4 regions of the Paenibacillus sp. OK076 genome follow, and region 4 is predicted to be linked to each of the others. Evidence: riboswitches for the same ligand, from Rfam matches in the RefSeq annotation. Region 4 holds a riboswitch; each other region holds the start of a gene.

Region 1 (7,817 bases), on a different contig from region 4:
TTTGGTCACCAGTCCGCTTGATGCGGACCGCATGGATTACTTGCTTCGGGATGCCTACTTTACAGGTGTAAACTATGGGACGATCGACCTTGACCGTATCCTGCGTATGCTGCGTCCATTTCACGGAAGAATTGTGGTCAAGGAGTCGGGCATGCATGCCGTGGAGGATTACTTGATGTCCAGGTACCAGATGTACTGGCAAATTTACTTTCATCCGGTTACCCGAAGTTCGGAAATTATATTGCGGCAAATATTTAAGCGGGCGAAAAGTCTCATACAGCAAGGTTTCCAATTCCGCTTCATGATCGATCCACTGTCCCAGCTATTCGCCGGCGATTTAACGGTGGATGAATACTTGCAGCTGGACGAAGCTTTGATTCAGACGGCATTTATGCAGTGGCGCAAAGAGGACGATGCTGTTCTAAGTGAGTTATGCGAACGTTTTATAGATCGCAAATTATATAAGTATGTAGAGATTGAACAGATCGACGTAAACCTGATTGAAGAGATTCGGGAAGCCTTCACTGCAGCGGGTCTTAATCCCGAGTATGATCTGGAAATTGATTTTCCAACGGATAATCCGTATGATGTGTTTCGTCCGGATGAATCGACGGACAAGCAGATTCTGCTGCTTGATCGGCAAGACAAGTTACATGAGTTGTCAGAGGTATCCGACATTGTCCGTTCAATCAGTGGTCTTCATCGCGGAAAGCATCACTTGTATTATCCGCAAAATAAGGTGGATGCGATTGTTCATGAATTACCGTCAAATATACGCCCCTATTTCTCACATTAAATGATCAGCAATACTGTTCAGGAGTCTGGTGAATAAAGCTTTCTAAAAGAGCTATTTTCCATGATACAGTAATCTGCTTTAATGGAGAGTACATGTAGATCGACATAATTTTGTAATCAGAGCAATTAGAATACAACCCGGATGGCTAAAGATAAGCAACATATAGATAAGGAAGAACTTGTTCGCTCTACATGTTGTGCTCAATGTGCTGAATGAGCTAATAGAATGAAATAAAGAAAAAAATATGACCGAATTTAGGAATATTTATGTTCTGGTTAGTTTACCGGATGGATTAAAAAGAGCTAGTCGTTAATTCGACATGAAGGGAGAAATACAGCATGATGTTGTTCGACACACATACACACCTGGATGCACCACAATTCGACGAGGACCGCGAGGAAATGATTCAGCGTGCTGTGGATGCGGGCGTTAGTCGCATGATTAACGTTGGCTTTAACCGGGAGACTATTCCATCCACGATGAAGCTGGCTGAAACCTATGATTTTATATATGCTGCGGTAGGCTGGCACCCAGTGGATGCAATCACGATGCAGGAGGGTGATCTGGAATGGATTGCGTCTTTATGCAAGCATGAAAAAGTGGTAGCTATCGGTGAAATTGGTCTAGACTATTATTGGGACACTTCACCGAAAGAGGTTCAACATCGCGTATTACGACAACAAATTGGTCTTGCCCGTGAGTTAAATATGCCGATTGTCATTCACAACCGGGATGCGCATGAGGATATTGTAAAGATTTTGCGTGAAGAGAAGGCAGGAGAAGTAGGCGGTGTTATGCATTCCTTCTCTGGCAGCTGGGAAACGGCGAAAATGTGCCTGGATTTGGGCTTCCATCTTTCCTTCGGAGGGCCAATCACGTTCAAAAATGCGAAGCAGCCTAAAGAGGTGCTTAAGAAGGTTCCGATGGACCGATTTTTCATTGAAACCGATGCTCCTTATCTAACACCTCACCCTTATCGTGGAAAACGAAATGAGACAGCGCATGTACGTCTGGTTGCAGAAGCAGCTGCGGAAATTAAAGGCATTTCGGTAGAGGAAATTGCAGCAATAACGACCAAAAATGCCATGGAACGATTTGGGATTCGTTAAAATATCGAGCAAAACGGGTGAAAAAGTGAGTTAGGCGGAGTTAATTTGCTTTTTGATCCAAATAAATCAAGAATATTACAATATTTTAACCAAATATTTAGAAAAACGTACTTGAACAACGCTTTACAACATGCATAGAAACAGGATATCATCTTTTCAGTGAATTGTTGTGCGGAAAATTGGACAGATGTTCGGGGGATGAACAAAGGGACACTTTCCGATGAAACAACATTACTTTCATGAATCAGTCTCGCTGAGTCTCCGTTAACGGAGAGCGGGGGAACCAATAGGGCTTAAACATCGGTGTTTGCAGCCGATGCGCAACATGCGCTGACCCAAAAGCAGCGTATGAATCTGCGAAGCCGTATTTGATTTCTTCTTTGGGTCTCGGGGTGAATTCAAGGGCGTCCGCCATGAGCGGATGACCGGAGATAGGGCGGCTCTCTTTCGCCCGAACCCGACAGCTAACCTCGCAAGCGGAAAAAGAGAGGCAACCTCGTGCATGAATTTCCGATATTCAGAATCATTCGGAAGCCACGAAAGAGTTCCTCTTAAACTCTTTCTTTGGCTTTTTTGTTTTTGAATAAAAGAAATACGGTCATCATACGGTAAGTATTCAGGAGGATGACATCATGTTGCGAAGATTGATTCATGGTGCAGAACCGGATTATGTTGGTCCGATCTGTGTTCTGTAGAAAATTTGGTATAGTCGCGTCAAAGACATCATGCATTACTTTAGACGGCGAGGCTATGAAGGAGGACGGAGAAGTGGGCACATTCCAACCAGAAGAGACCCATGAGTCACGATCATCCAGTAAGTCTTTCGCGTTGCGGTGGAAGCATGAGAACATGCGTCAAATGGCATTGATCGCGATTTTCTCAATTGCGCTTACAATCATGATCTTGTTAGTCGTTTACGGTCAGGCCGGGAAACAAATTTCACTGGTTATTGATGGCAAAGCTCAAGCGGTAGAGACTCGTACAGGAATGCTTCAGGAAATGCTGGAGGAGCAGTCAATCACAGTCAGCCCTCACGATCAGGTATCCATGCCCTTGAATGGGGCGATTACAGATGGAGACCGCATCGTTATTGAGCGGGCCGTTCCAGTTAAGATTACGGCAGACGGAGACACCAAGACTCTGTATACAACCGATTCATCGGTAAAAGATGCGATTAAAAAATCAGGTATTCAGATTGCAAGTGAAGACAAAGTGTATCCGGCGCTTGGAACCACTATCGAAGCGGATATGAAAATTCGTGTAGTGCGGGTAACAAAGCGTACGGTGGACGTGGAACAGCCGATTGCTTATAAAGTGATCAAAACGGCTGACCCTAGCTTGTACAAAGGCGACAATCGTGTCATTGTGAGCGGTAAAGAAGGCACGCTTGTACAGCATATTGAAAAGGTGTTCCAGGATGGAGAATTGGTCTCCAAAAAAATGGTGGGTAAATCGGTCGCAACGAATCGCGTTGATAAAGTGATTGCCGTTGGTACCAAAGCCAAACCTGTTGTGAAAGAGCCAGTGATTCAGACGGTATCAGCGCAGACTTCCACGACAAAAACAGCAACAACCACGAACTCGAAGAAAACCGCTGCCTCGGGCAGCAAAGTAATTACCGTCTCAGGCAGTTCTTTTAAATATTCTAAAGTGTTGAAAAATGTATCCATGACGGCATACTCTTCTGAAGAGCCCGGTATCGGCACAAAAACGGCATCAGGTACTCGGGTAACCGAGGGACGTACCATTGCGGTTGATCCCAAAGTCATTCCAATTGGCTGGTGGGTATATATCGAGGGCCTTGGCTTCCGTCGTGCGGAAGACACAGGTGGTGCCATTAAAGGCAACAAAATTGATGTGTATTATGATAGTGTGAAGCATGCCCTGAACTTCGGACGGAAGAAAGGCAAGACGGTATATGTGATTGGTCCGGTGAAGCCGGAAGCGAACTAAAATCGTTTTACTTTGAAATGGGAATGCTATAAAATATAAGCATGAATGATTCATGCGGAATATGCGGCGGAGGGGTCTGAATTCAGTCTCCCCCGCCGTTTGGCAGAGAAGAGGATATTCCTCTTCTTTTTGCGTTAGAAAGGAAGAAATGGAACATGATAAGAGAAGTGATCGTGGTGGAAGGTCGTGACGACACCGTAGCTATTCGACGTGCGGTTCAGGCAGATACGATCGAGACTGGTGGGTCGGCCATCAACCAGCGTATTCTAAAGCGCATTGCACTTGCCCAAGAGAGACGTGGTGTCATCGTACTGACAGACCCGGATCATGCTGGTGAACGTATTCGTAAAATCATCGCCAATAAAGTACCTGGCTGCAAGCATGCCTTCATCCCGGAGGCAGATGCTACGCGTAAAGGCGACATCGGAGTGGAGAACGCCTCACCTGAGGCCATTCGTCATGCACTGGCACGTGTACACACGTCTTATGAAGGCGCACCCAGTCTGATCGATTGGGAGGATCTGATTGCGGCGGGACTGATTGTGCACCCACAGGCTGCTGCACGTCGTATGGAGATGGGCAATCTGCTGGGCATAGGATATTGCAACGGCAAGCAGTTCCACAAGCGGTTGAGTGTATTCCAGATTACCCGGGAAGAGTTCTCCGCAGCATTATCGCAAATTGAACGTGAAGGATTGTGAGCGTATGAAGGGCATGGAAGAAACGGTAGAGATTGCAACCCCCAAACGAACCAAAGAAATTATTCAAAGACACGGATTTTCATTCAAGAAGAGCCTGGGTCAGAACTTTCTGATCGATCAAAATATATTGAACAAAATTGTAAATGCAGCTGATTTGGACGAGTCCAAGGGTGCACTTGAGATCGGACCAGGTATCGGCGCCCTCACAGAACGTCTGGCTCGGGTAGCCGGGCCTGTAACGGCTGTAGAGATTGATCAGCGGCTGCTGCCGATTCTGGGTGAAGTGATGCAGCCTTATCCGAATGTTCGTGTGCATCATGGGGATGTGCTGAAGCTGGATCTGGCTGAGCTGTTCCGCACCGATTTTGGAACGGTAGATAAAGTGAGTGTTGTGGCCAATCTGCCTTATTATGTAACGACGCCAATCATGATGAAACTGCTCGAAGAGAAGCTGCCTGTAGACAGCATTGTGGTCATGATCCAGAAGGAAGTGGCTGAACGCATGGCTGCTGCTCCTGGATCTAAGGACTATGGCAGTCTGAGCATTGCAGTCCAGTACTACAGTATGCCTGAATTGGTCTGTATTGTTCCGCCCACGGTATTTATTCCGCAGCCTAATGTGGAATCGGCTGTAATCAAGTTAAAGGTGCGTGAGCAACCGCCGGTTGAAGTTCCCGACGAGGCACATTTCTTCGAAGTGGTACAGGCTTCATTCGCGCAGCGTAGAAAAACAATCTCCAATAATTTGAAAGCTCGTTTCTTCACAAAGGAGAACAGAGAACAGGCTGATCAGCTGCTGGAGCAGGCTGGTATTCAGCCTTCGAGACGGGGAGAAACATTGAGCCTGCAGGAGTATGCGACACTCAGTACCGTAATGTGGGAAGCTGGGGTACGCGCAGCTCTGTAAAATTCGGATGAACCAATCCGGGTTTCTGCCCATACGATGGGGTAGAGGTGATAATGTTGATGAATATCGGAGACTTGGTCGTTCGAAAGTCATACGGTGGAGATGTGACTTTCCGGTTGGAAGGCCTCCAGTCGGACGGTGCCATCATTAAAGGGACCGAGTTCCGGCTGTTAGCCGATTCCCCTGTGGACGATTTGATACAGGTTCCTTATGAACCGCAGAGTGCCAAGACGAGGCAGGCTCACGTGAAGGCGCATCAGACGCTCTCACGCTTGCAGCAGAATCGAATGGAACAGGCCGAGCGCAATCGTGAAGGTTTGGTTCAGGAATGGTCTGTTCAACAAGAACCCGCCTATTTTGAGATGCCTGGCAAAGTACTGCACTTGGATGGCGATCCTAATTATCTAAAAAAAAGCATGAACCTTTATGAGCAGCTTCGTGTTCCCGCAGAGGGGCAATACGTACATGAGTCTGCCATGGCGGACACTTTATATCGTCTGCTGCCCAAAGTTCGCCCGGACATTGTTGTCATTACTGGCCATGATGGTGTACTTAAGACTCGTCAGCCCTATGACTTATATAGTCTGGGCAGCTACAAAAATTCGCAAAACTTCGTATCCGCTATTCAGGTGGCTAGGCAATATGAACGCCATCTCGATGCGCTCACGATTGTAGCTGGTGCGTGTCAGTCCCACTTTGAGGCCTTGCTGCGTGCTGGAGCGAACTTTGCCAGTTCACCAGGCCGAATTCTCATTCATGCTTTAGACCCGGTCTATGTGGCAGCCAAGGCAGCCTTCACGTCAGTGCGCGAAACCGTGAATATGAATGACATTTTGCATAACACGATTAGTGGCAGCCAGGGTGTGGGCGGCGTTGAGACACGAGGGAGTTATCGGGTAGGTCTGCCCGGATTGAATGATTTATCCACGTTAAAAGTGAATCCATCAGCCGTCTGAAGATGGCAGAAGAAAGCCTCATTTAGGGGCTTTTTTTGTTTGCAAAAAAATTCATTGACAACAACTTTTTGATACTGATATAATAATTAGTTTTGATTTGACAATGACTGTAAAATCCGGTATAATGGACAAGAAAAGAGGTGGTCGTCGACAATGGCTAAAAATACGCTATTGGATATCAAACGCAATCTCGATGCACATATCGGTCAGAAAATTATGCTGCGGGCTAATGGTGGCCGCCGTAAGACCATTGAGCGTACGGGTGTATTGGAAGAAACGTACCCTTCTGTTTTTATTGTCAAGCTTGATGAGGAGCAAGAAACATTCAAGCGAGTATCCTACAGTTATGCTGATATACTTACGGAATCGGTGGAAGTCATGGTATTTGATCCAGGCAGCCAGACGCATAGCTCCTACATGGAGACGTAAGTATCGATTTACGGCGATTCTGCCCCCTTGGGCAGGTCGCTTTTTTTATTTTGAAAAAATCCCGCTCGGTTCATGGGAGAGCCATAGTTGATCAGGAATGAGTCTGGGGAAGAAGCGGCATACTATTTGGACAGGTTCAAGGCATTATTCTTAAGTAGATCAAATGAATTGGCTTGGCCTGGGGGCAATTAGTCCCGGATACCAATGGACTTATCATGAATGAACTATTTGGAGGAGGATGATCCATGAGCCGGAGAAGAAGAAGTGTAATGTCGGATGAACTCAAGAATGAACTGGCAAAAGACCTGGGGTTCTATGATACTGTCCAGCAGGAAGGTTGGGGCGGGATCAAAGCGAAGGATGCGGGCAATATGGTGAAACGGGCCATTCAACTTGCGGAAGAAGCTGCACGCAAATCGTAATCCGGTTCAATCGGTTTGGAGAGCGGGGCAATCCGGCAGGAATGACCTCGCTTTTTCCCCATGGATGCGGAATAGAAATGACTTGACAGCCCCATTTTGATATAATATGTTAAGTTGTCTTAGGGAAAAGGTGAGGACGGGTGAACGCCTTGAAAATTTACGAAAAAGCGCCTGCTAAAATCAATTTGATGCTAGACGTTTTACATAAAAGAAGAGATGGATTCCACGAAGTTGAGATGATCATGACGATGGTGGATCTTGCCGATCGACTGGAAATGTCTGAGCTGCCTCGTGACACGATCTTTATCTCTAGTCAGGCGGGATATATCCCCCTGGATGAGAAGAACTTGGCTTTTCAGGCAGCCAGGCTCATCAAAGAGCGTTATGACGTGAGAACCGGAGTGCATATTCATCTGGACAAAAAAATACCGGTGGCCGCCGGACTTGCTGGTGGCAGCAGTGATGCAGCAGCAACGCTGCGTGGATTGAATCGCCTCTGGCGTCTCAACATCCCCGATCAAGAGCTGCAGGAACTTGGAGCCGA
Region 2 (7,817 bases), 710 kb from region 4:
AGAGAATAGTAGATGAAGGATGCTCAGGATAGGTACATTTCGGTATTTTACGTACATTAAACCTGAAATACAGGGGCAAACCGTCACATAACGAACACTTTTCCATTTTTGGATAAATAAACAAAGATCAACTTCTTCTTTGCTCAAGTTGAAGGAATAGTTGAAAAAACATTCAGGATGAGCAACCGCTCTGATCCGTAAACAGATAAAAAAGGTTCCTAGAGTGGCAGCAATGCCATTCTAGGAACCTTTCTTCGTGTTGCACATGATGCGGTCGAGAGGACTCGAACCTCCACGGGGGTTAGCCCACACGGACCTGAACCGTGCGCGTCTGCCAATTCCGCCACGACCGCGTATATCTTATCTCCGAGAAATTATATCGCGGCGACAATAAATAATATATCATGTGCAGGTAATTAGTGTCAACAAAAAATTATCCTCTTCTCATGTGTAAAGCATTTTATAAATTAGATCTTGGAGGGCCAGTTGCCGTACCAGGCATACCCACCTCTTCTTTCCTTATCGATATCGCTGAGTTTGTATTTCACAACCCCATCACGTCCTACGAAGATTGGTTTATCCGTTCCAATTTCATAGAAACGTGCCCAAATTGGCGCTGCACCTGAATCTGCAATGAGTTGGCTGTCTCCGTTTTCTCTGACATACTTGTAACCAGTAATTTTAACTTTGTTGAACCAGGCTTCTGCCGCTTTGATGGAGGCAGTAATTTTGGAGTTAGCCGGTCTAGTTTTTAAAAACTTCACAATTGTACTGCTCTCTCCAGCACTCAGAGAAGGCACTTCATAAATCCTAGCGCCTGCAGGTTTAAGGGTACTGGAATCATGCTGCTGCCCCCATGCAGTCAGTTTACCGTTCGCTACAACCTGTGTATTGAGAATAGCCTCTACACCTTTGGCAACTGATTTTTTACTACGATCTGCAAGAGAGCTGTCGATGAATGAGAAATCTCCTTTACGTGCACCTACTTCATCCAGCATGTACATGACATTAATCATGGCATCGTCGTTGAAGGTGATGTGCTTGTGATAACCGGAGCTTTGGTATACCTGTGGCCAACCCCCATTGGAGTACTGCATATTCAGCAAAAAGTTGATTCCTTTGATGGCAGCAGCCGAATAACGCGGATCATTCGTCTTTTTGAATTCCTTGGCTAATCTTCTAATTTCTGAGTATGTAGCTTTGTTATCAATCGTAGATTTGGCCCACTCACCACTTGTTTCTTTGTAATCCTTCTTCCATCCCCCGTCTGGATGTTGATTCTTCAAAATGTCCGAGATACTTGCTGTCGTTCCAGAGGCGTCTGCAGCAGAGACCTTAGCAGCAGGCTGAAATACCATTCCGACAACGGAGAAAACCATTGTACATGCCATAACCAAAGATGCAAACCTTGTTTTTGCCTTCAACATAGATTAGAAACACTCCTCAATTCATTTTCTGCAAACTGCTCCCCTGCTAATCTATCCCCCTTATATTTGTTTTAAAATCAAACTATTTCTTTTAATACAATAAATGGAATATACAAAAAGAATTCTATGCAAAAATATGAATTTTGTCAATATTTGCAACAACATGTAACAAATTCTTTGGACAACCTATAATTATCGTCTAATTGGATGTGAGAAAGCCAATAAATTGTCCAATTTCTCTCCTTCTGAAACAGTAGTTACTTTTTTGTCATTTATTAGAACCCATCATTCGAGTTATTTCTACATAAAAAGCGATAATTCCGTTAACATTGAGATGATAAGAAGGGTTCAAGATCGGTTTGACATTTTCGCATTTATGCAATATAGTTTCAAAAGGTTACAAAAACTTAATTATTCATTTGCCGAGTTTCATGTTTGAAAACGGGGGAACCATTTTGGGTGAATTATTCTTATACATAGGAAATATAGGGAACCTTCTACCGAACCCTTAGCTAACTCCGTAGGCATCGAAGGGAGAACAACAATTTTGAAAAAGCTTATCATTTCTATTTTTGGAGCAGCAGTTCTATTTACATCCGGTGCAGCAAGCACAGAGGCAAGCAGTATTAACACCGTCGTTAACAACATGACAGGCATTCCTTACAAATGGGGCGGCACGACACTCGCCGGGTTTGATTGCTCTGGATTTATGAGATATATTTTCAACAAATATAGCATTGAATTACCACGTACTTCCCAGCAGCAAGCGAAGGCCGGAACACCGGTATCCAAAGCTAATCTGCGTACAGGTGACCTGGTATTCTTTAATACGATGGGCAATGGCATTTCTCATACAGGAGTATATATCGGGGGCGGACAGTTCGCTCATGCTTCCAGCAGTAAGGGTGTCAGCATCACCCAATTATCCAATCCATATTTCAATGATCGTTATGTAACAGCACGCCGGGTAACAGGTCAGTTTATGTATAACAAAATGCTGGGCAAAATATAAGTTTGATTGGAAATAGCGCAAAGAGGAGGCTCCGGGTGAATCCGGGACCTCCTCTTTGTTTTGGGACTTTTGTTTACAAATCCGCTGTGCTGTAGACTTCTATACTTAATGTAGAGCCTTCTGTACTCTCATTGCACCTTGAGACAACGCATGGCCTCCGCCTACGGCTCCAGCCACAGCAACCGTCTCCATAATCTCCTGATCGGTCGCTCCTTTGGCACGCGCCTCTTCCACATGGTAAAACGTACATACCTCATTGTTTGCAAACAAACCAATGCCCAGCGCTATCAGCTGTTTGGTCTTGGCATCAATCGCCCCTGCCTGAAAACATTCTCCAGTGAACTCATGATAAGACTTCACCACAGCTGGCAGCACGTCGCTTAATTCACCAATCTGATCTTTATAGGCATGAACCTTATCATTCATTAATGTCATGGTTACCGCACATCCTCTCGGCTGATATGTTACAAGCTCTCACTGTACCTATCTTTTCACCCGAGAGGTGCAATTATGCCAAAACACCCATGGTAAATGAACCTAAAAACACACGTCCTATTCTTCGAGCGGACTCTTACGTGGCTCGCTGAACAACTGATACTGATATTTCCGGTCCAGCTTGACCACACGACGATTCTGACGGCGAATGAGCACCTGCTCCCCGTCCCAGGCAACCACAATGCCTGTCACATCATTGGACTGAATCTCGTCCCGTACTACCCTTACTTTTTCACCCGATAAACGCAGTGCATCCAATTCTGCATCACTGATCATATTCATGGCGCCTACTTTCCCAAAAAAATTATTTACAAAAAGAGACCTAAATGAAAAGTCATTTAGGTCTCACGTGACTGTATTGGACTGTCATGTCATTCGAAAGTATGTCCCGACTGAAAGTTACCGCTGCGCGTGCTCTTTGCTGTCGTTCTTCTCAAACCAAAAATCAAGCACTTTGGCGGACATCACACGTTCTTCAAGGTACTCCACTTGATGCGGTGTAAATTGTTCTTTCCAAGAGAAGGACAACTCTTCGCACAAGCCTACAATCGTCAGCAATTCTGACCAGGCAACGTAGCGTTTGTACCAGAAAAATTGAGGATGTTCAATCATATAGGGATAAAGGTCATCGAATTCCGTATGTTTACAATCCAGGGCACGCTCAAAATGTACTTTCGATTCCGCCAGCTTATCAATAAAAAATTGTTCTGTTGCCGGTTGGTTACCCATGGTGTTGCCTCCTCTCCCTAACATAACCCCATTATAAATGAAATCAGCGGTCATGCAAAGGCATTGTTATAAAAATAGGCACTTTTTCCTTTAAAAAGTCACAATTCGTTATCGTCAAATTGCACGGTGCCATCGTTCAAAGAACGAATACGCACCAACGCTTCAACCGGAATGCCCTGCTCACGAATGGTGCGCGCTCCGGCCTGAAAACATTTTTCGACCACGACACCGAATCCAACCAGTTCCGCACCCGAACGTTCGATAATTTTGATGACACCACGAGCAGCATCGCCATTGGCAATGATATCGTCAATAAACAAAATACGGTCATTTTCATGAATATACTCACGGGACACCATAATATCCGTTACAATCCCTTTGGTAAAAGAAGGCACTCTTTCACAGTAGGCATCGGGGTCAGCCAAAAGTGTTTTTTTGCGACGAGCAAATACCAGCGGAACACCCAGTTCATGTGCAGCAGCAAAGGCGACCGGAATCCCGGAAGACTCCACTGTAATGACCCGAGTTACACCACTTTCACGAAAACGAGCGGCAAATTCCCTTCCCATTTCCATCGTCAATGCAGGATCAATCTGGTGATTCAGCAGACCATCCAGCTTCAGCACCTGATCTGACATGACTACGCCTTCTTGTAAAATTCGTTGTTTCAATACTTCCATAATTTGACCTCCCAAGCCGTTCCTATGACGTAAAAGTATCATAGATCCCGCTATCAGTTCAAGCGAAATTGCCTTTGCTCTTGTTCAGAGCATGTTAAATGACCCTTTGCCATACTTCAATTGTCATGAGTTTGACGGGTCAAGCATACCTTGTACCATGGCACCCGCATGTCCAAACTATTCAGGGGCCTGAGAGGGGAAACGCATGAAACAGGCATTTCGGGTGCTGCAGATCGCATTTACATACATTGGAACGGTAGTTGGAGCCGGCTTTGCAACAGGGCAGGAGATATTGCAGTTTTTTACCCAGTATGGCAAATGGGCCACCATTACCATCGGCTTATCGACCATGCTCTTTGTCTGGTTAGGTACAAAAATGATGCTGATTGCCCATGATACCGGCTCGCGCTCATACGAAGATCTCAACAAACATCTATTCGGCCATAAAGCAGGAAACTGGATTACCTGGGTTACCCTTCTGATCCTCATTGGAGTAAACAGTGTCATGCTGGCAGGAGCAGGGTCGGTCTTTGTAGAGCATCTGGGACTTCATTATCAGACCGGACTGATTGTCACCCTTATCGGTACTTATCTGCTGCTTGGACGGGGCATTCAGGCCATTCTGCAAATGAACAGTATCGTAGTGCCCATGATGCTTCTGCTATCTCTGCTTATGATCATCAGCACCATAAATCATCCCGGCGCAAACCGATTTATTACATTAACCACCGACAGCAATCCAATACGGGTCTGGTTATCTCCTCTGTTGTATGCTTCATTCAACCTGGCTCTTGCCCAAGCTGTACTCGTTCCGGTGGGGAATCAGATTCGCAGCCGAAAGGTACTGAAATGGGGCGGCGTTCTGGGCGGAATTGGTGTAGGATTCATGCTTATGGCAGCCCACTTCGCCATGTCGGCCCAGATGCCTGGCATCACACAATTTGAAATTCCGATGGGCAGCATTGCCTTTCAACTTGGATGGGTAGTCCAGTCTATCTATGTATCTCTGATTTTCATGGAAATCTTCAGTACGTTTGTAGCCGATATTTATGGAATGACCCTCCAACTCAGACAGCATGTCCACGTACATCCCAAACTAATCATACTGGCCATCATGCTGCTATGTTATTCGCTCAGCCAGTTTGGATTCAGTTCCCTGCTCTCTATTCTTTACCCCATTTTCGGCAGTTTGGCACTGGTCTGGGGTGCAAAATTAGTAATGGATCGATGGGGAAGCTTTCGCGGACGCAAAAAACATCTATAACAACGTATCCTTTTGTTGCGAAACATCATTTCCCTAAACATAAAAAAGCCGCTGTTCTCACAGCGGCTTCCTTCTTTCCCTTTTCAGAAACTAGACCTGGCTCGGAAATTGTAAATACATTTTTTTCAGTTCATTGACTGATCTGCCCAAAGAGTAATGGGTTTTGGCCTTCTCACATGCCGAACGGGCAAGCTCATAACGATACGCCGGGTCAACCATCACCTTCTCCAGCGCTTCTGCCAATGCAGATGGATCTTCTGAAGGCACCAGCAAGCCATTACTGCCGTTTTCGATCTGCTCTGGTATGCCGCCAACATCTGTACCTACAAGGGCAAGACAGCTAAGCGCTGCCTCCGCAAAAACAGACCCGAACGCCTCCGCCCGCGAAGGAAGCACAAAGATATCAAAAAATGGCATGAATTCCTCGGGGTGCAGCGTGTAACCATAAAAAATAGTCTCATTATAAATGCCCAGCCGTTGGGCCAATTCTTCCAAGTCCGGACGGATCGGTCCGTCCCCAATAATATGAAGCACATAGTCATGTCCCCGCGCTTTCAGTTCGGCACAGGCTTTGAACAGAATATCCAGCCCTTTCGCCGGAACCAGGCGGCATACGGTGACCAGCTGTGGTATCGCATTCTCATGGGGAATGGGTTTAAACCGTTTCTCATCAAAACCGTTCGGAATTACACCGATAACATCGGGATGCTGCACATAGGGCGCCAGATAACGACGGAAAGAATCCGACACCGTTAACAACCGCTCTGCCTGGTGCTCCAGCTCACCATAGATGGCCAGCAAGAATTGATGCTCCGGTCCATCCGGCTCAATGCGTCCATTCAGAATCAGCTCTCGCTCATAACTGGAGTGGATCGTTTGAATGAGAGGAACATCCGGGAAAACCTTCTTCATTGCAAGCCCCGCAATAGGGTGATGGGCATGGATCAGATCGTAAGGCTTCTGAATACGCAGCTTGGTCCACCACAAGTAATCCCGGTAGGTTTGCATATATTTTTGCACGACAGGACTATCCTGATACTGCGTCCAATCGAACGTCTCAAACTGGATATCTTCTCTGCCCTTGTTGCGAATTCGCTTAGGCAGTGAGAACAGATCCATCTCCCACCTCGGGGTTGTAAACCTCTCTTGCATATACGGAATCATAGAGGATACACCTCCGGGCTGCTCCGGAGGAAAGAAAAGCGCCTGCAGCAATCTCACCGTTAGTTTCCCCCTTTCTAGCATAAGTCTTTTCATTACATCTTCAATCATGATATATCAGAACATATGTTCAGTAAAGGTACAAAATGAGATTCCTTATCACTAGGTCATTTACAGCTGAATAATAGAATTCATTTCAATATCCATTGTACCATGTTGGTTCTGACGCTGACGACATGACGAATATTGTTAGGTACTGTGTCAACTTCACCGGAAGTAACCGCTCTCTGGCTGCCTTTATTTACTATACGTTCATCTTTTTCATCTTGTTTGAGCGTAAGCCCTCACTCCGGAGACGTATATACAACATATTCAGGAGATGCTCGGCTAAGAAGCGGATGTATGGTTTGAAAGTTCAACCTCTTTGTCCACATGCAAATGAAAGCCGGTGAGCAATGGTAGCTCCCGGCTTTTTGAATGCACTAGATATGTTGGATACAGTGTTATACAGACCGGTGTGTGACCGCCTTCTCATACGTACTGAAGCCATCTGTCTCTCCCACAAAAGTATAGCCGTTACGCGTATAGAATGCGTTCAATGTTGCGTTGTCCGCTCCACAATCCAATCGGACGATATGTTTATCCTCAAACTGGATCCCACTGCTGGACCATTGCAGAATCGCCCGTCCCAGTCCACTCTGGGCATACTTTCTGCGAATGGCTAATCGGTGCAGATAAAGTGCACCATCCCCGGCATGCGCTTTGCTTCCCCACAAATGCACATCCCATGCACTTGGCATACTCATCAAAATAACCATGCCAGCAACGTCAGAGCCCTTCTTAAATACAAATACGTCGCCACGCTGAATCGCCTCCGCCGTATGATGAGAATCCTCACCTTTTAACAAAGCATTCCATTGAGAAGACCCCTGGCTCCGCAGCCATTCGGCTGTTTCCATAAGCAGAGACATCACATTCTCCGTGTCTTCCGGCTGAGCCTGCAATGCCTTAAATTCGTCATTAATGTAGTCTGATGTGATACTGAATGA
Region 3 (7,817 bases), 2.7 Mb from region 4:
CCACACCGTGAAGTGGAGAGTGTCATCCATACGTTCATATATGATGCATGGATCGTTGTGATCGGCCTTCAGAAAACGGAAGCGGCCTTTGCGCAGAGCCTCATTACTTTTCCGCAAATCAATCATCAGACGGTAGAAGTCATAAAGCTCCTGATCTTGCTTGGCAGGATCCCATTGCATGCATTTACGACAATCCGGATCACCTTCTCCACGTATACCAACCTCATCCCCATAGAATATACAGGGCGTACCAATATAAGTGAAAAGAAACACAACCGACAATTTTAATCTGCGTTTGTCTTCTCCAGCTCGGGTAAGCAGACGTGGGGTGTCATGACTGCACAGCATGTTGAAGATGACTTCATTCGTCTGTTGCGGGTAACGCATAATGAGTGATCCCATCTCGTTAGCGAAGTTATACCCATCCATCGAACCACAGAAGAACTCAAGCACCTTGTCAGCAAAAGGGTAGTTCATTACGGAATCAAATTGATCTCCCATGAGCCAGGTGAGGGAATCACTCCATACTTCGCCTACAATATAGGCTTCCGGATTGGCGGTTTTGACCACTTTGCGGAAATCGCGCCAGAAATGGTTATCCACTTCATTCGCAACATCGAGTCGCCAACCGTCGAGTTTAATCTCCTTGATCCAGTATTCAGCCACATCAAGCAAATAGTCTTTTACTTCGGGATTAGCAGTGTTGAACTTGGGCATATTGCCATAAAATCCAAATGTATCGTAGGTTGGGATACCATCCTTGATCTGCACCGGATATTCATTGATATGGAACCAGTCTGCATATTTGGAATTTTTGCCGTTCTTCAGTACATCCTGAAAAGGAGGGAAGTCTTCGCTGCAATGGTTAAAAACCGCGTCAAGCATGACCCGGATTCCACGGCGATGACATTGTTCCGCCACTTCTTTGAGTAGCTCATTATCCCCGAAATGAGGATCTACTTTTTTATAATCAACGGTATCGTATTTATGGTAGGAGTTTGCTTGAAACAGCGGGGTAAAGTAAATGGCATTAACACCGAGCTTAGTCAGATCATCCAGGTGATTGAGCACCCCCTGCAGGTCTCCGCCAAAGTAGTTATCCAGTTCAGGTCGGCCACCCCATTCCTGGGTTCCTTCAGGGTTCAGGTCGGGATTGCCATTGGCAAACCTTTCGGTCATGATTTGGTAGAACACGGCTTCTTTGGCCCATTCGGGAACCTTAAACACATCGATTTCATGAATATAGGAAAATTCATAATATCCTCCGGTAGGATATGGCTGAGCATAATGAATTCCGTTATCAGCCAGATAAATATTTTCGGTACCAGCGGTAATGCGGAAGATGTAAGTCAGGCGCTTGAATTTGGGCTTAACTGCAGTTTCCCAGTAATCAAACATACTGTCGGAAGCCGCTTTCTCCAGTTGAATTTCTTTATAGGTTCCATTCCAATCATATTTATCACCAGTCAGTGCAGTCACATATTGCACATCGTTTCTCTTCGTTCGTACACGCAGGTGAATCGTCGAGGGATTATAAGCATAGGCCCATTTATCGCGGGGAACGTGATACATCGCTTCGAGCAGCATGACAACACCTCCTGAACTCAAGATACAGTTATAGCTATAAATAACCAAGTTAGAGAGCATATGAACCATAAGTGCGGTCGCTAAATGTAAGAATTTCAACATTTTTCAATGTTTTCTTTTCACAGCATCTCCACCTTGTGTCCGTATATACGTACTTTTCAAAACAAAAAAAGGTGCCCCTTAAGACCTGAAATGCAGGTCATGGGGAACACCCTAGGTTAATATACAACAGTTCACGAAAAACTTAGCGACTCGCTTGCTTAAACTCTGTTTGAATGGTTTGCAGCAGCTCAGGCTGTGTAAGAACATCATAAGCAGTTGCAGCAATTGCCTTGGCTCCAAGGATCATACCATCCAGGGCCCGTTCCTGAAGCGCCAGATCACGGAATTCAATGGAATGAAGCGTATGAACTTCGTCCACAACACGGATATACGGATGGATTGCAGGACAACGCAAGGATACGTTACCGATATCCATGGAACCATGGTCGTTGCCACTGACGATCTCTTCTTGAGAAATGCCGAGTTCAAGCAGATTAGCACTGAATGCAGCAGATAACGATTCATTCGTGACCATCTCATCATAGGATGTCTCGTAATTGGATGTCACAAGCCGGCATCCGGTTTGCAGAGCAGAACCTTCCGCAATCTGAATTACACGTTGAGTGAGAATATTCAACTCTTTTCTCGTTGAGGCACGTACATAGAATTGAGCAGAAGCGTAGTCAGGAATGATGTTGGCTGCCTGTCCTCCGCTGTTGATAACCCCGTGGATACGAACCGTACTTTTCACTTGTTGACGGAACGCATTAATGCCATTAAACGTCTGGATAACCGCATCCAGGGCATTGATGCCTTCATGTGGACTTGCAGCAGCATGCGAAGATTTCCCATGGAATTCAAATTGTACGGCATCAATAGCCAGGGAGCTGCCAGATTTCTCATACGCGTAATAAGGATGCGCCATCAGTGCGATATCACAGTCATCGAATAAACCCGCTTCAGCCATAGGCACTTTGGCCCCACGTGTTTCTTCCGCTGGTGTACCGAACACTTTCAATGTTCCGCCCACTTCATCCAGTATGGACTTCAGACCTACCGCAGCTCCGAGGCTCATCATGCAGATCAGATGGTGCCCACAAGCATGACCGATTTCCGGTAGTGCGTCGTATTCACATAACAGGGCAATGGTCGGACCTGGCTTGGATGCAGCATACGTACCGATGAATGCGGTGTCCAAGCCCAGGACAGGAGCTTCTACGGAAAAACCATGGTATGCAAGCTCTTCTTTTAACCGGGCAGAGGCGAGGTATTCTTCATTCCCAAGTTCGGGATTCGCACCAATGTATGATGAAATCTCTTTAAAACGGGAAGCATATTGATCAATTACAGTGAAAATTTGTGTTTTGGTATGTGTCATGCTGGACTCCTTAAGCAAAAATGAAAATAATTCAATAATTATATCATAGTTGCGGTTATTTTTCAGAAACTAGTCAGGATTTGTAATGTCGAAATGCATTGCATAATCATGCATTCTACTTTATAATGACTCAGGCATCAACAACAGAAAGCATACAAAGTATTATAAGGGGAGAACAGGGTTGAAATTGATTAGTCGTTACACCATGATGCTGCTAGCTCTTGTGGTCTTGTTAACTACGGTTGCACCTGTTGCGTCGGCAACGGGAACTACAGGCAATTCAGGCAGTAAAAAGCTGGTGCTCGGTACAAGTGCCGATTTTGCACCATATGAATTCCATAAAGTGATTGATGGTAAAGACCAAATCGTCGGATTTGATATTTCGATTGCTAAAGAAATTGCTGCGGATCTAGGCGCAGAGCTTGTAATAGAGGATATGGGTTTTGACGGACTTCTTCCTGCGTTACAGAGTGGTCGTGTGGATATGGTCATCTCTGGAATGACGCCAACGGATGAGCGTAGACAAAGCATTGACTTCTCCGATACCTATTATAAATCCAAGCAAGTCATCATGATTCGCAATGCGGATAAAGATAAATATCCAACCATGGCTGATCTGGAAAATGAAAAAATTGGTGTCCAAAAGGGCTCCATTCAGGAAACGATTGGCCAGGGAATCCCCGGCGCAAAACTGACAGCACTTGATAAAATATCTGATATCGTACTGCAATTGCAGACCAATCGTGTAAATGCTGCAATCGTTGAGGATACGGTAGCTGCCGGTTACCTGGATGATGTGATTGGACTAGCTCCGGCTATTCCGGATGAAGAGCAGGCCGAAGCGGCAATCGGGATTCGTAAGGGCAATACGGAATTGCTGAATGCAGTGAACGGAACGCTCGAACGTCTGAAAAGCGAAAATAAAATCGATCAGATGGTCACTGAAGCAAGCCAGTTGATGGCAGACAAGGTGAAAAAAGATCAAAACATTTTTCAAGTGTTCTGGCAATACAAAAGCTTTTATGCAACAGGTGTGGGTTACACCCTATTACTGTCTGCACTCGGTGTAATATTCGGGGTAATTATCGGTTTGATCATCTGTCTGTTACGTCTGCATGACGTCTCAATTCTGCGTTGGATTGGAACAGCTTACGTTGAAGTTATTCGTGGTACACCAATGCTGGTTCAATTGATGATTATCTATTACGGGCTTGCCTTGACGTTCGGTATTACATTTTCGCCGCTTCAGGCGGGGATTATCACACTATCCATTAATAGTGGTGCCTATCTTGCGGAGATTTTCCGTGCTGGTATACAGGGTGTGGATCGCGGCCAACTGGAAGCAGCTCGTTCCCTAGGAATGGGCAGAGGTGCGGCCATGCGCTTCATCGTGCTCCCACAAGCGTTCAAAGCGGTGTTGCCGGCGATCGGTAATGAGTTCGTGACCATTATCAAGGAATCCTCCATTATCTCGGTTATCGGTATGGTGGACATTATGTACCAGGCAAGTGTGGTCAAAAATATTACGTATCAAGGGATGAATCCATTCCTGATTGCGGCAGCCATCTACTTTGTGCTGACGTTCATTTTGTCCAAACTGCTGGGTCGACTGGAAAGGAAGTTGGGTGCAAGTGATAGACGTTAGACAATTATATAAATCCTATGATAAGAACGAAGTGCTTAAAGGCATTAACGTAACGATTGGCAAAGGCGAGGTTGTCGTGGTCATCGGTCCGTCCGGATCGGGGAAAAGTACCTTTTTGCGTTGTCTGAACTTACTGGAGAAACCTACTTCCGGTGAGATTAACTTTGAGGGAGTTTCGATCACTGACCCGAAACACAACATTAATGCAACTCGTGAAAAAATGGGGATGGTATTCCAGCATTTCAATCTGTTTCCGCACAAAACGGTGCAGCAGAACATTACGATTGCTCCCATTAAAGTGAAGAAACAGCCTGCACATGAAGCGGAACAAATCTGTGCAGATTTGCTCAAGACGGTGGGCCTCTCTGACAAAAAAGACGCCTATCCAAATCAGCTGTCCGGTGGACAGAAACAACGGATAGCTATTGCAAGAGCGCTCGCGATGCAGCCACATGTCATGCTCTTTGACGAGCCAACGTCTGCACTGGACCCTGAAATGGTGGGTGAAGTCCTGGATGTTATGAAGCGGCTTGCAGAGGGCGGCATGACCATGGTAATTGTAACGCATGAGATGGGCTTCGCACGCGAAGTGGGTGACCGCATCCTGTTTATGGATGGCGGGGTAATTGTAGAAGAAGGAACGCCTGCTGAAGTGTTCGGTGAGCCCAAGCATGCACGTACACGTGACTTCCTTGCTAAAGTGCTCTAATACATCCAAGTTATTCAGGATGAAGATCAGGTTGAAATTGCAAAATGTATAATTCGGATGAGAATTTCATCCCCCTCATACATCCCTGTCGACGACACGTCGGCAGGGATTGTTTTGTTATGTAAGGATACGCACGGATTAACATAAAAAGTAACGTTTCTGTCATCAGCGATATAAGCTCAAATAGACATTTTTTGAAAAAAACCGCTTAGATTCAGCCATGATGTTGAAGTGAATTAGACGGATGGTAACATTTACTACGACTCTTGGTTACAAAATTGTGATATATTTGTTCCTGCCGAAACTTCCGGAGTTGGGAGTGCGGGGGATGTAACGTTGCAGAGTGTGCTTGGGGGAGAATCAATTGCACACGGCTTGGGGTGAATTAGGGCTACATATATTTGAATGTAATTGAACCTATAGGGTGGTTTCCTCCATCCGAATCCGACAACTAACTTCGCAGGCATAATGAGGGAGGAAGACCATGATTAACAAGAAACGTATAGCCAAAACAGCAACAGCTTTGCTGACAGCAGCAATGCTCATTCAGGCCGTTCCGGCTCATGCTGATTCAGTTCATGTGGCCAAAGAAGGGGATACCTTCTACACCTTATCCAAACAATATGGAGTTGGACTTAACGCTCTGATCAAAGCGAACAATGACATTTCAGCTTACAACATTTATGGTGGTTTGAAAATTACGATTCCTGGAAAAACAACGTACACAGCTTCTGCTGCAGAAGCTAAAACGGAGGCTAAAACGATCACTACTGCAAGTCTTGACGTTAATGCAGATAGTAAAGTTGTACAAGCCTGGGGAAAAACGTTTGATTACAGCAAAGCGGTCGATGTCAAAGCAACAGCATACTCCGCGGACGCTTCCGAAAATGGAGGATGGGGTGCTGTGGACTACTTCGGTAACCCGCTCGAATTGGGAACCATTGCAGTAGACCCAAGTATTATTCCATTGGGAACTAAGGTACTGGTAACAGGTCATACACACCCAGGACTGCCAAAACAGGCATTTGTCGCTACGGCTCGTGATGTAGGCAGCGCCATTAAAGGCCATAAGATCGATATCTTTATTCCTGGCAGCAAACAATCCGTGAGCACATTTGGTATTCAGGATGTTGAACTTTACATTTTGAAATAAAATTCAAATCGTAGCTGCACATCATCAGATGTGACTCCAACTAACTCTATTCTAACAGTAAAGGGTGTCCCTTAATCACGATAAAGTGATTGAAGGACACCCTTTTGAATATCCGACTTCTAGATTCTTTGACCTATTTGCCCTTTGGCAGTTCCAGCATTTCGTCCAAAGTCACCAGCTCGTACCCGCGGTTACGCAATTCCTCGATAACTTCAGGCAACGCCTCGATGGAACCACTCAGCTTCGATCCGACACCGCCTCCTGCATGCTGAAGAACAATGGAACCCGGTTTGACGGCGGACAGGATGTTTTTTTTGACTTCCTCTTTGGAGAGGCCCTTCCAGTCCAGGGAATCGACATTCCAGTTCACAATGCTGTAATGCTGTTTGGCTGCCCATTGCAGCTGCTGTTCGTTAATGTCGCCATAAGGTGGACGTATCATTTTGGGTGTGTACCCCACCAGATCCCGAATAATATCCCCGGTATGTAAGATTTGTTTGCGAAATGCATTCATGGTCAGCTTACTGAACTCCGGGTGATTGTAGCTGTGATTGCCAACAATATGCCCTTCCTTCACCATGCGTTTCACTAAATCCGGATGTTTCTCGGCGCGATGTCCCACAATGAAAAACGTAGCCCGCACCTTGTATTTCTTTAGAATATCCAACACCTTCGGGGTGAACCGTGGATCAGGTACGTCATCAAAAGTCAGTGCGACCTTTTTTGTCGAGGGGCCATTCGTTTTGAATGTATCCGCATATTTCTGTCGGAGCTGTCCCAGCGTCAGCTGCTCCTCTTCGGAAGAATCAGACTTCGAAGCAGGTTCGGTTTGCGGGCTTGAAGAAGCCCATAACTGAGCAGGAGCGTAACTTCCTCCCAGAAGAATGACCATGATGGATAACATGATGAGGCGTATACGCATGTTAGTGCCTCCTTTTCCCAAATTGCGTTCTCTTTGGTATGCCCGGGGCCATCCGTATTTATGCATGATGTGAGATGTTTCATTGCTGATTCAGAAAATCAAAGCCATAATTCCACCATATATATAGAAAAGGACAGGTGGAGCAGGATGAGTACATACGACTTAAATTCCGTTCGGTTACAGGTGATCGAAGCAGGAGAAGATAAGGTTTTTATAATAACTGGAGGCAGATCACACATTGGAGCAGTAGCGATATTTTATCCGGATCGTGAACGGGTGAGTGGAGCTACGGTGCATATTCCAGGACATAAAGAACAAGAACTGTGTGAAAGACTGGCACGTAAGGCTGCCCTGCATTTAAAGGTAACCGTCACTGTGATT
Region 4 (7,817 bases):
ATATTTTACCATCCTGACCCAAGCGTTAGTCCTCATTACCGTAACGTTATTTGTAGGCAAACAGGAATGGACGGGAGGGACCAACGGTATAACCGGATATAACGCAATCTTTGGTTTTACCCTTCATTCGGCAGGGACAACGATTGCTCTCTACTATATAACGCTTGCTATTCTGGTGCTCGCCTATCTGCTTTGTCGCCGGGTTGTGAACAGCAGGTTTGGTCAGGTGCTTGAAGCTGCGCGGGATGGGGAGAATCGGGTTCGCTTTCTTGGCTATGACCCGGCAGGGTTCAAAACACTGGCCTTCGCCCTTTCCGGAGCGTTGGCGGGAATCGCTGGTATGTTATTTGTGCTCCAGGTAGGGATCATCTCGCCTTCCATGATGGGGATTGTGCCTTCGATTGAAATGGTGTTATGGGTTGCCTTGGGCGGTCGTGGAACGCTGATTGGTGCGGTAATCGGGGCTGTGGTGCTGAATGCAGCCAAAACGGGCATCAGTGAAGCTTACCCGGAAGGTTGGTTGTTTGTCATTGGAGGGCTCTTTGTAACAGTGGTCTTGTTCATGCCGAATGGGCTTGTTGGTGTATACCGTCATGTGGTGCGCTTGCTGAAACGGAGAGGAGAGGTTGTGCATGTTCCAGTCAGTCAGGAAAAACCAAAAGTCTACTGACGTTCCGGTAGTTCTGGTCGCTGAGGAAATTACGGTGGCATTTGGCGGTTTTGTTGCGGTCAAAGGCATGAATCTGAAGCTGCATGAGCATGATCTGCATTTTCTGATCGGCCCCAATGGGGCGGGGAAAACAACGATGCTGGATGTGATTTGCGGCAAAACCAAGCCCTTGTCCGGTACAGTGAAGATGGCGGATGGTGCAGATCTGACACGTCTGAAGGAGCACCAGATTGTGCGAAAAGGAGTAGGGCGCAAGTTCCAGGCTCCATCGATCTTTGCTGGTCTGACCGTGCAGGAGAACCTGACGCTGGCTGCGGAGACTCGTCGTTCTCCTTTACAGGCTCTGGGTATTCAGCGGTATTCAAAAATAAGTACGGCCATGGAGCGGATTACGCTCCAGATTGGTCTGCAGGACCGTGTGGATGCACGTGCAGGGGCGCTATCACATGGGGAAAAGCAGTGGCTTGAGATTGGCATGCTGCTGCTGCAGGAGCCCCGTGTATTGCTGCTGGATGAGCCGGCAGCAGGGATGACAGATGAAGAAACACATAAGACGGGCCGACTACTGCAGGAGATTGCGCGAGAAAGGTCTGTTGTGGTAGTGGAGCATGATATGGAATTCGTTCGCGAGTATGCAGCCAAAGTGACGGTGATGCATGAAGGTAAACTTCTAAAGGAAGGTACGATGGCGGAAGTGCAGGAAGATCCGAGAGTCGCTGAAGTGTATCTGGGCAAAAGGAGGGATGACCATGCTGTCGCTGCAACGAATTGAGTCCGGCTACGGGGAGAGTAATGTGCTGCGCGGTGTGAGTCTGGATGTCGAGCCGGGTCAGGTGGTGTGCCTGATGGGTCGTAATGGTGTAGGGAAAACCACCTTGATGAAGACGTTGATGGGGCTTCTTAAAACGCGCAAGGGAAGTATTCAGTGGAAAGGTCAGGAATTATCCACCCACGATCCGGCCAAGCGGGCCAGGTCGGGGATTGGATATGTGCCGCAGGGGCGGGAGATCTTCCCGCAGCTTACAGTAAAGGAAAATCTGCTGCTGGGTCTGGAGACCAGTGGCACAGGGGGGAAGACGTTCCCGGAGGATGTGCTGGCGATGTTTCCGGTGCTTGCCACGATGTATGGACGGCAGGGTGGTGATCTGAGTGGCGGACAGCAGCAGCAGTTGGCATTTGCCCGCGCACTGGCTTCCCGGCCCGGATTATTGCTTCTGGATGAGCCGACAGAAGGCATCCAGCCTTCCATCGTAGAGGATATCCGGCAGGTCATTTTGCAAATTAAGGCAAAGGGTGAAATCTCCATTTTGCTGGTGGAACAAAGCATTGATTTTGTACGCGGTGCTGCAGATTATATCTATGTAATGGACAAAGGGGCAATTGCACTGCAAGGAACACCGCGAGAGCTGGATATGTCGCAGTTTGAGCACCACCTGTCTGTGTAGCTTGGGTTCTTGGTGTAGGGTGAGTTCAGGAACGTTTGTCCAGAATGTTGGAGTATTTGGGATATAGTCTTCGGATGCAATCCGGGCAGATATCATGGGTAAATTCGGCATGAGTGTGCTTCTCCAAATAACTCTCAACAGAGTTCCAGCTGTCCTGTTCATCCTTAATTTGTTTGCAGACAGCGCAGATGGGAAGTAGTCCGCGCAAAGTACGCACTTCAGACAGGGCCTTCTTCAATTGGCGTTCTGTCTGTTTCTGTTCGGTCACATCCGTGTGTGCAATCAATGCGAGATCAGACAGCAGGGATGGGTCGGCCTGAATCAATGGGGTGAGTTCCAGGCGGAACCACCGCTGTTCGTTGTTGATAGTCCGAACGGAGATGTCGTATGTATAACTGTCTTTAAAAGGTGCAGTGATACGTTTTAACTCCTGAACAATTTTCGCATTCTTTGCTTTCTCCTCGCGGAATGTCCACCCCTCTACAAGGTGAAGGTAATGAGGTGGTTCAGGTGCTGTTCTTGAGGGGCCTGCTACGCTTGGGTTGGGAAGAAGTTGCCCGAGTCCGTGTTGCCAAGCGGTGTTGCAGCTTCGAATAATCCAGTTGTGGTCGACGATGATAAGCTGGTGCTGCATGGACTGGAACGATAATCTCTCCAGATCGGATATTAAGTATCTCATGAAATGAGCTCCTCCTTGGCAGAAATCTTATCTTAAATCATCTGGAATTTCCAAAATGTCAGCGACCTGGTTCCTGAACCGGGTTGCTTTACGCGTGCCGTGAATGAGATTGGACAGACGGTATGGCGGAATGCCATACTGTTCGCAAAATGTCTTTTGGTCGACCTGGAGTTCGGTTAGTCGTCGTTTGATGGCCCATCCGAAAGGAGTCACAGGTTTCTTTTTGTTCAAAAGGGTTCACCCCTCGTTGGAATGTAGTGTTCAGCTGGTTATTCTTGGTGTAAAGTATATAGATATGCGAGCTGTATGTTTTATTATATACGTATTTGCGTCATCTAACAATTAAAAAAGACGGAAATAAGTGTATTTTAATATGAAAAATGGCGTAAATACGTTAAATAGACAAAATAATTGACATAGAAAACACGCCAGCAATGAGGTTGCGGCGTGTTTTTTATATATTTTACTGCGTGAGGACGCGGGTATGAAGGGGAGGGGGTAGATTAGGCTCGGTAGGCGTGAAGCCCTGCTCCAAGCATGTGAAAGCTTGGGAACAACGTTTTCATGGACATTGAGGTTGGTTGTACCAGTCCATCGGCAGCGGAGGCGCTGACGGTATGCCATTCATGTTCCAGGTCTGCGGCCAGGCGAACCAGCAGGTCCTGGATTGTATCGGTATGAAGAGGAATTACTTTGGAGGCTTCGGTTATGCAGGCACTCATGGCTGAATGCAGATAACCAAGGACCGCCTCCTCGACAGGGATTTCGAGGTGGTGGTTAATCCAGGCGTGAACAGTGGAGAGGCAGCCGACGGATTCATACTTAGCCAGGGTGTGTTCGAGGTGGCTAAAATCAATCCAGGGGTGGAGTGCACGAGCTAGCTTAATCAGTCGTTTGCCCATTGTGGTCGCATGTTCTCTAAGATTGACTGGGGTGCGCTGGACATGGACGAGCTTGTCGATGAGGGCTGTACGCCACGCGTCATTGTGATCTGCGGCGGTGTATATGCCTTTAATCGCCATGCCTTCCAGACGCACGATGCTGGGATGCAATTGGCAGCGCATGAATGATTCGAGATCTTCAGCACTACGAATGGTACCTTCCGCGATATGGGCATCCATTCCGAAGGAATGGGTGAAGCCTCCGACCTGGATAGAGGAATCAAGCAGTTTGACGTAATCGAGCAGCTTATTCCCACGGTTCACAATCTTTCGCCTCCTACGTTCGTTAAATGTTATGTTAAATAACATTTATACTCCTTTTTGGTTCGTTTTATGTTTGTAAATCCGAATTATATGATATATATATTCACATAAATATCCGCTTTTTGTCAATAGTTTCTTGGTTATTTAAGTATAAAATCTATTTAATGTTATTTTATATAACTTTATAAGTTATGTTCTACTGAGAGAATATGAAGAGTGGTCATAAAGAAAGTAGAGTGATCAGCCTAATCGGATATACAAACGAGATCAAATTTAATCATATGCACTTCGTAGGAGAAAATGACGAGATTATACGATTTATGGGAGGAAAAGCGCAGTTAAAATAATATTAATAAAAATGCTTTACTTTTAAACATGAACCGGGTATAATCAATTCTGTTGCCGATTATTTACGACATGCGGTCGTGGTGGAATGGCAGACACGCTATCTTGAGGGGGTAGTGGGTATATACCCGTGGAGGTTCGAGTCCTCTCGACCGCATCATAAGAACGATTAAGAAGAAGCTTCCCGTATGGGGAGCTTCTTTTTTTGTGTTTTTTACAGTAACCGGGTCCGAAAAAAAAGGTCATCCGATTCCCCTGAATGCATGCTCATGCTGTCTGCCGGGGTGGGATGGCCTTTACTTGTTATTTAAGCAATGCTTTGATGTCTGCTTCAATTTTATCAGGTGTTGTTTTGGGAGCATACCGCTTCACAACACGACCGTTCTGATCCACAAGGAACTTGGTGAAGTTCCATTTGATGGCTTTGGAGCCGAGTACGCCCGGTGCTTCTTTGGTAAGATGCTGGAATAGAGGGTGAGCGCTTGAACCATTCACATCAATTTTCTCAAACATCGGGAAGCTGACACCATAGTTCATCTGGCAGAACTCAGCAATATCGTCAGAGGAGCCCTTTTCCTGTGCAAACTGGTTGCTTGGAAAACCAAGAACTTCAAATGGGGAGTCTTTAAACTTGTCCTGAAGTTCTTGCAGACCTTTGAATTGAGGTGTAAGGCCGCATTGGCTTGCTGTATTTACGATAAGCAGTACTTTGTCACGATAGTTGGACATTTCAACTTCCTGACCGCGAAGGGTGTTTACTTTGTAGTCGTAGACTGACATGAAAATCGCCTCCATCTCATTTTCTTATATCCTCTATTATATTGATTGCAATTAAATATTGCAAAATTTATATTGCTTTTTTAACTCCATTTCAAGCTGTCGTGTATGATCTGTGACTGATTTGCTACCTTATTTTCGCTAGAGAGAGAATTAGAGAGCTTTGAAGAGATGGGTAGAGAATGGATGTGTTGTAAGCGCTATTATTGATGTGAAATGGCAAAAATCCGTCGATTCGGTGATCTGCGCAGACTTTACACCAATATGGCACGGGTGTATGATTCATATCGTAATTCCAATTTAAATTAAATTTTACATGAAAAACGAAACAAACGATAATATCGCTCTGATTATGATGATATAAGAACGATGTTTTAATCGCTGAGTTTCCATTCATTCATGGGTGGGAAACGGGGGAACCAACAGGATGAACTGTCCAGGACAGTGGGCATCCATGGGGTGAATTTTCCGGTGACAGCCGGAAATAGGGCGACTCTCGCGCCCGAATCCGTCAGCTAACCTCGTAAGCGTTAAAGGGAGAGGCAACAAGCCGTACGCTGGTTCATAGTGTCTTTTTGCTATGGATTATTGAAGAAGCGTCCGGGAGGCCTTGGTCCCCCACGCTTCTTTTTTGTTGTCTTTTCACGCCAAGGGAGGAACGAATGATGGATAAAGAGATGATCTTAGTGACTGCTCCAAATGAAGCAGGACGTAAATTTATCAAATTGCTGATGTACAAAAAAATGCCGTTTGCCGTTCTGACTAACAGTGCAGGGGAAGAGCGCAGGCTCCGGAGAATCGGTGTAGAGCATGTCATTCGCATGAACACGGCTGCAGCTCAGAAATGGTTTTTGCCGCAAGGCAGTGTCGGCAATGTTTTTATTTTTGAAAATAGCCTAAACCTAACCTGTCGATATTTGCAGATCTGCCGATCCTGGACATCCAAGTCCCTGTGTGTGATTACCGAACAAAGTCATCCCAAAGGGATCTATCGGGGAATGGGAGCAGACCGTATTGTATATTCCTTGAACGGGGAAGTTGGATTTCTGCTTAATGGCTAATGGCTAGTGGCTCGTACTATTCCTGTGATTGATCCAGTGTCAGCTGCCTGTTATAATTGAAATCATGAATAAAACGGATTCTTGAGGAGACTCATGCATGATGGTGGGTCTTCTTTTTTATGGTTTGGGAAATAGGGATAATTTCCTGTGGCTAACGAGGAGGAATAGGCGTGCCGGATGTACGTGGAATACAATGGTTGTTCTTTGATGTGGGGGATACGCTCGTGGACGAATGGGAGCCGGTAGATGATATTATCGGTCAGTTCGTTCGTGAAGCTTGTGCGCTTGGTTATCAGGTGGAGATGCAGACGGTGCGAGACATATTTGCGGCCTCCTACCGAAATTACGAGCAATGGCCGATGAAATTGGCTATTCGTACTCTGATCAGCGATGAGGGGCACCGGGAACAGATACAGGAGAAGCTGAAGTTCCGCAAAGAGCTTGAGCGACCCTTCCCGTCAGCCGACGCTGTTCTTCAGACGTTGTCGCAGCACTATAAGATTGGTATCATTGCCAATCAGAGCCCGGGGACGGAAAATCGACTGAATAGCTACGGCTTGCGCAAGTATGTGGATGTGCTGGCCTGTTCGGCTGAAGAAGGAGTGTCCAAGCCTGATCCTGAATTGTATGCTGTAGCGTTGAAACAGGCGGGATGTAAACCCGAGGAAGCGGTCATGATCGGCGACAGGATCGATAATGATATTATTCCAGCTAAGAAGCTGGGCATGCACACGATCCGGATTTTGCAGGGTTATGGCAGGTTCCAGCCGGAGCTTGCGGATGCAGAACGTCCAGACTGGACGATTAAATCACTGGAGGAGCTTCTTCCATTGTTGATGGTAACTCCGAATTCGGACAACTAAATGAAGTGCGGCTTTTAAGATCCGATTAGTATGGATTAGGCTGCTGCTTAAACATATAAAAGGAAAGGCTGATCGTCTCAAGGGATACGTTTCTTGAGTTGATCAGCCTTTTTGAGTTAGACAAAATACGGCGTAGTTCCATGTAACCTAGAATAACATAATAGTCTGGATAATTAGATACACATTCAGGACAACGATAACTCCAGCAATGATCCAGGAGGTAATTTTGAGCCACAGCTTGTTGGCAAAAGCCCCCATGCTTTTTTTGTCGCTCGTAAACATCACCAGTGGAATGACGGCAAAGGGCAGCTGCAGTGACAGCACAACCTGGCTCAGAATCAGCAGTTCCTCTGTTCCGTGCTCTCCGGCAATGGCTGTTACGATGACGGCCGGGATGATTGCAATCAGACGTGTTACCAGTCGACGAAGCCACGCCGGAATACGAATGTTCAGGAAGCCTTCCATTACAATCTGTCCGGACAACGTGCCGGTGAGTGTTGAGTTCTGGCCTGAAGCCAGCAGGGCTACACCGAACAGAATACTTGCAATGGTGGTACCCAGAAGTGGTGTCAACAGATGGTAAGCATCTGTAATTTCCGCGACCTGAGTCATGCCTACACTATGGAACACGGAAGCTGACAGAATCAGGATGGCTGCATTGATAAACAGGGCCAGCGTTAAAGCGATGGTTGAATCCATAGTGGTATAACGAATCGCTTCTTTTTTACCCTGAGGTGTCTTTTCAATCTGACGGGTCTGCACAATAGAAGAA

Evidence for each region. A riboswitch is a leader RNA that binds a small molecule or an ion and turns the genes downstream of it on or off. The one in region 4 is predicted to bind cyclic di-AMP.
Region 1: another riboswitch for cyclic di-AMP. It lies ahead of BMY78_RS31090 (3D domain-containing protein); the one in region 4 lies ahead of BMY78_RS02670 (HAD family hydrolase).
Region 2: another riboswitch for cyclic di-AMP. It lies ahead of BMY78_RS06170 (C40 family peptidase); the one in region 4 lies ahead of BMY78_RS02670 (HAD family hydrolase).
Region 3: another riboswitch for cyclic di-AMP. It lies ahead of BMY78_RS14405 (3D domain-containing protein); the one in region 4 lies ahead of BMY78_RS02670 (HAD family hydrolase).

What each region holds. Positions count from the first base shown of each region.
Region 1 covers NZ_FOCH01000009.1:47,771-55,587, reverse strand. Annotated here, with positions in the region: gene BMY78_RS31100 (HD domain-containing protein) at 1-796, shown strand, start outside; gene BMY78_RS31095 (TatD family hydrolase) at 1,135-1,905, shown strand; cyclic di-AMP (ydaO/yuaA leader) riboswitch at 2,147-2,400, shown strand; gene BMY78_RS31090 (3D domain-containing protein) at 2,674-3,858, shown strand; gene rnmV (ribonuclease M5) at 4,014-4,559, shown strand; gene rsmA (16S rRNA (adenine(1518)-N(6)/adenine(1519)-N(6))-dimethyltransferase RsmA) at 4,564-5,466, shown strand; gene yabG (sporulation peptidase YabG) at 5,526-6,422, shown strand; gene veg (biofilm formation stimulator Veg) at 6,576-6,851, shown strand; gene BMY78_RS31065 (small, acid-soluble spore protein, alpha/beta type) at 7,097-7,273, shown strand; gene ispE (4-(cytidine 5'-diphospho)-2-C-methyl-D-erythritol kinase) at 7,423-7,817, shown strand, end outside.
Region 2 covers NZ_FOCH01000001.1:1,323,216-1,331,032, reverse strand. Annotated here, with positions in the region: tRNA gene BMY78_RS06180 (tRNA-Leu) at 270-353, opposite strand; gene pelA (pectate lyase) at 468-1,427, opposite strand; cyclic di-AMP (ydaO/yuaA leader) riboswitch at 1,838-1,969, shown strand; gene BMY78_RS06170 (C40 family peptidase) at 1,975-2,439, shown strand; gene BMY78_RS06165 (carboxymuconolactone decarboxylase family protein) at 2,545-2,874, opposite strand; gene BMY78_RS06160 (hypothetical protein) at 2,992-3,210, opposite strand; gene BMY78_RS06155 (hypothetical protein) at 3,334-3,663, opposite strand; gene BMY78_RS06150 (xanthine phosphoribosyltransferase) at 3,762-4,343, opposite strand; gene BMY78_RS06145 (YkvI family membrane protein) at 4,549-5,607, shown strand; gene BMY78_RS06140 (glycosyltransferase family 4 protein) at 5,698-6,828, opposite strand; gene BMY78_RS06135 (GNAT family N-acetyltransferase) at 7,272-7,817, opposite strand, start outside.
Region 3 covers NZ_FOCH01000001.1:3,272,308-3,280,124, reverse strand. Annotated here, with positions in the region: gene BMY78_RS14425 (alpha-glycosidase) at 1-1,587, opposite strand, end outside; gene BMY78_RS14420 (M20 family metallopeptidase) at 1,832-3,007, opposite strand; gene BMY78_RS14415 (ABC transporter substrate-binding protein/permease) at 3,189-4,652, shown strand; gene BMY78_RS14410 (amino acid ABC transporter ATP-binding protein) at 4,639-5,361, shown strand; cyclic di-AMP (ydaO/yuaA leader) riboswitch at 5,648-5,843, shown strand; gene BMY78_RS14405 (3D domain-containing protein) at 5,846-6,514, shown strand; gene BMY78_RS14400 (polysaccharide deacetylase family protein) at 6,648-7,436, opposite strand; gene BMY78_RS14395 (prenylated flavin chaperone LpdD) at 7,584-7,817, shown strand, end outside.
Region 4 covers NZ_FOCH01000001.1:615,067-622,883, forward strand. Annotated here, with positions in the region: gene urtC (urea ABC transporter permease subunit UrtC) at 1-670, shown strand, start outside; gene urtD (urea ABC transporter ATP-binding protein UrtD) at 633-1,442, shown strand; gene urtE (urea ABC transporter ATP-binding subunit UrtE) at 1,420-2,115, shown strand; gene BMY78_RS02645 (nitrogen regulation protein NR(II)) at 2,141-2,794, opposite strand; gene BMY78_RS02650 (hypothetical protein) at 2,822-3,025, opposite strand; gene BMY78_RS02655 (urease accessory protein UreF) at 3,298-4,044, opposite strand; tRNA gene BMY78_RS02660 (tRNA-Leu) at 4,419-4,501, shown strand; gene BMY78_RS02665 (glutathione peroxidase) at 4,648-5,124, opposite strand; cyclic di-AMP (ydaO/yuaA leader) riboswitch at 5,491-5,666, shown strand; gene BMY78_RS02670 (HAD family hydrolase) at 5,784-6,182, shown strand; gene BMY78_RS02675 (HAD family hydrolase) at 6,353-7,045, shown strand; gene BMY78_RS02680 (Nramp family divalent metal transporter) at 7,193-7,817, opposite strand, start outside.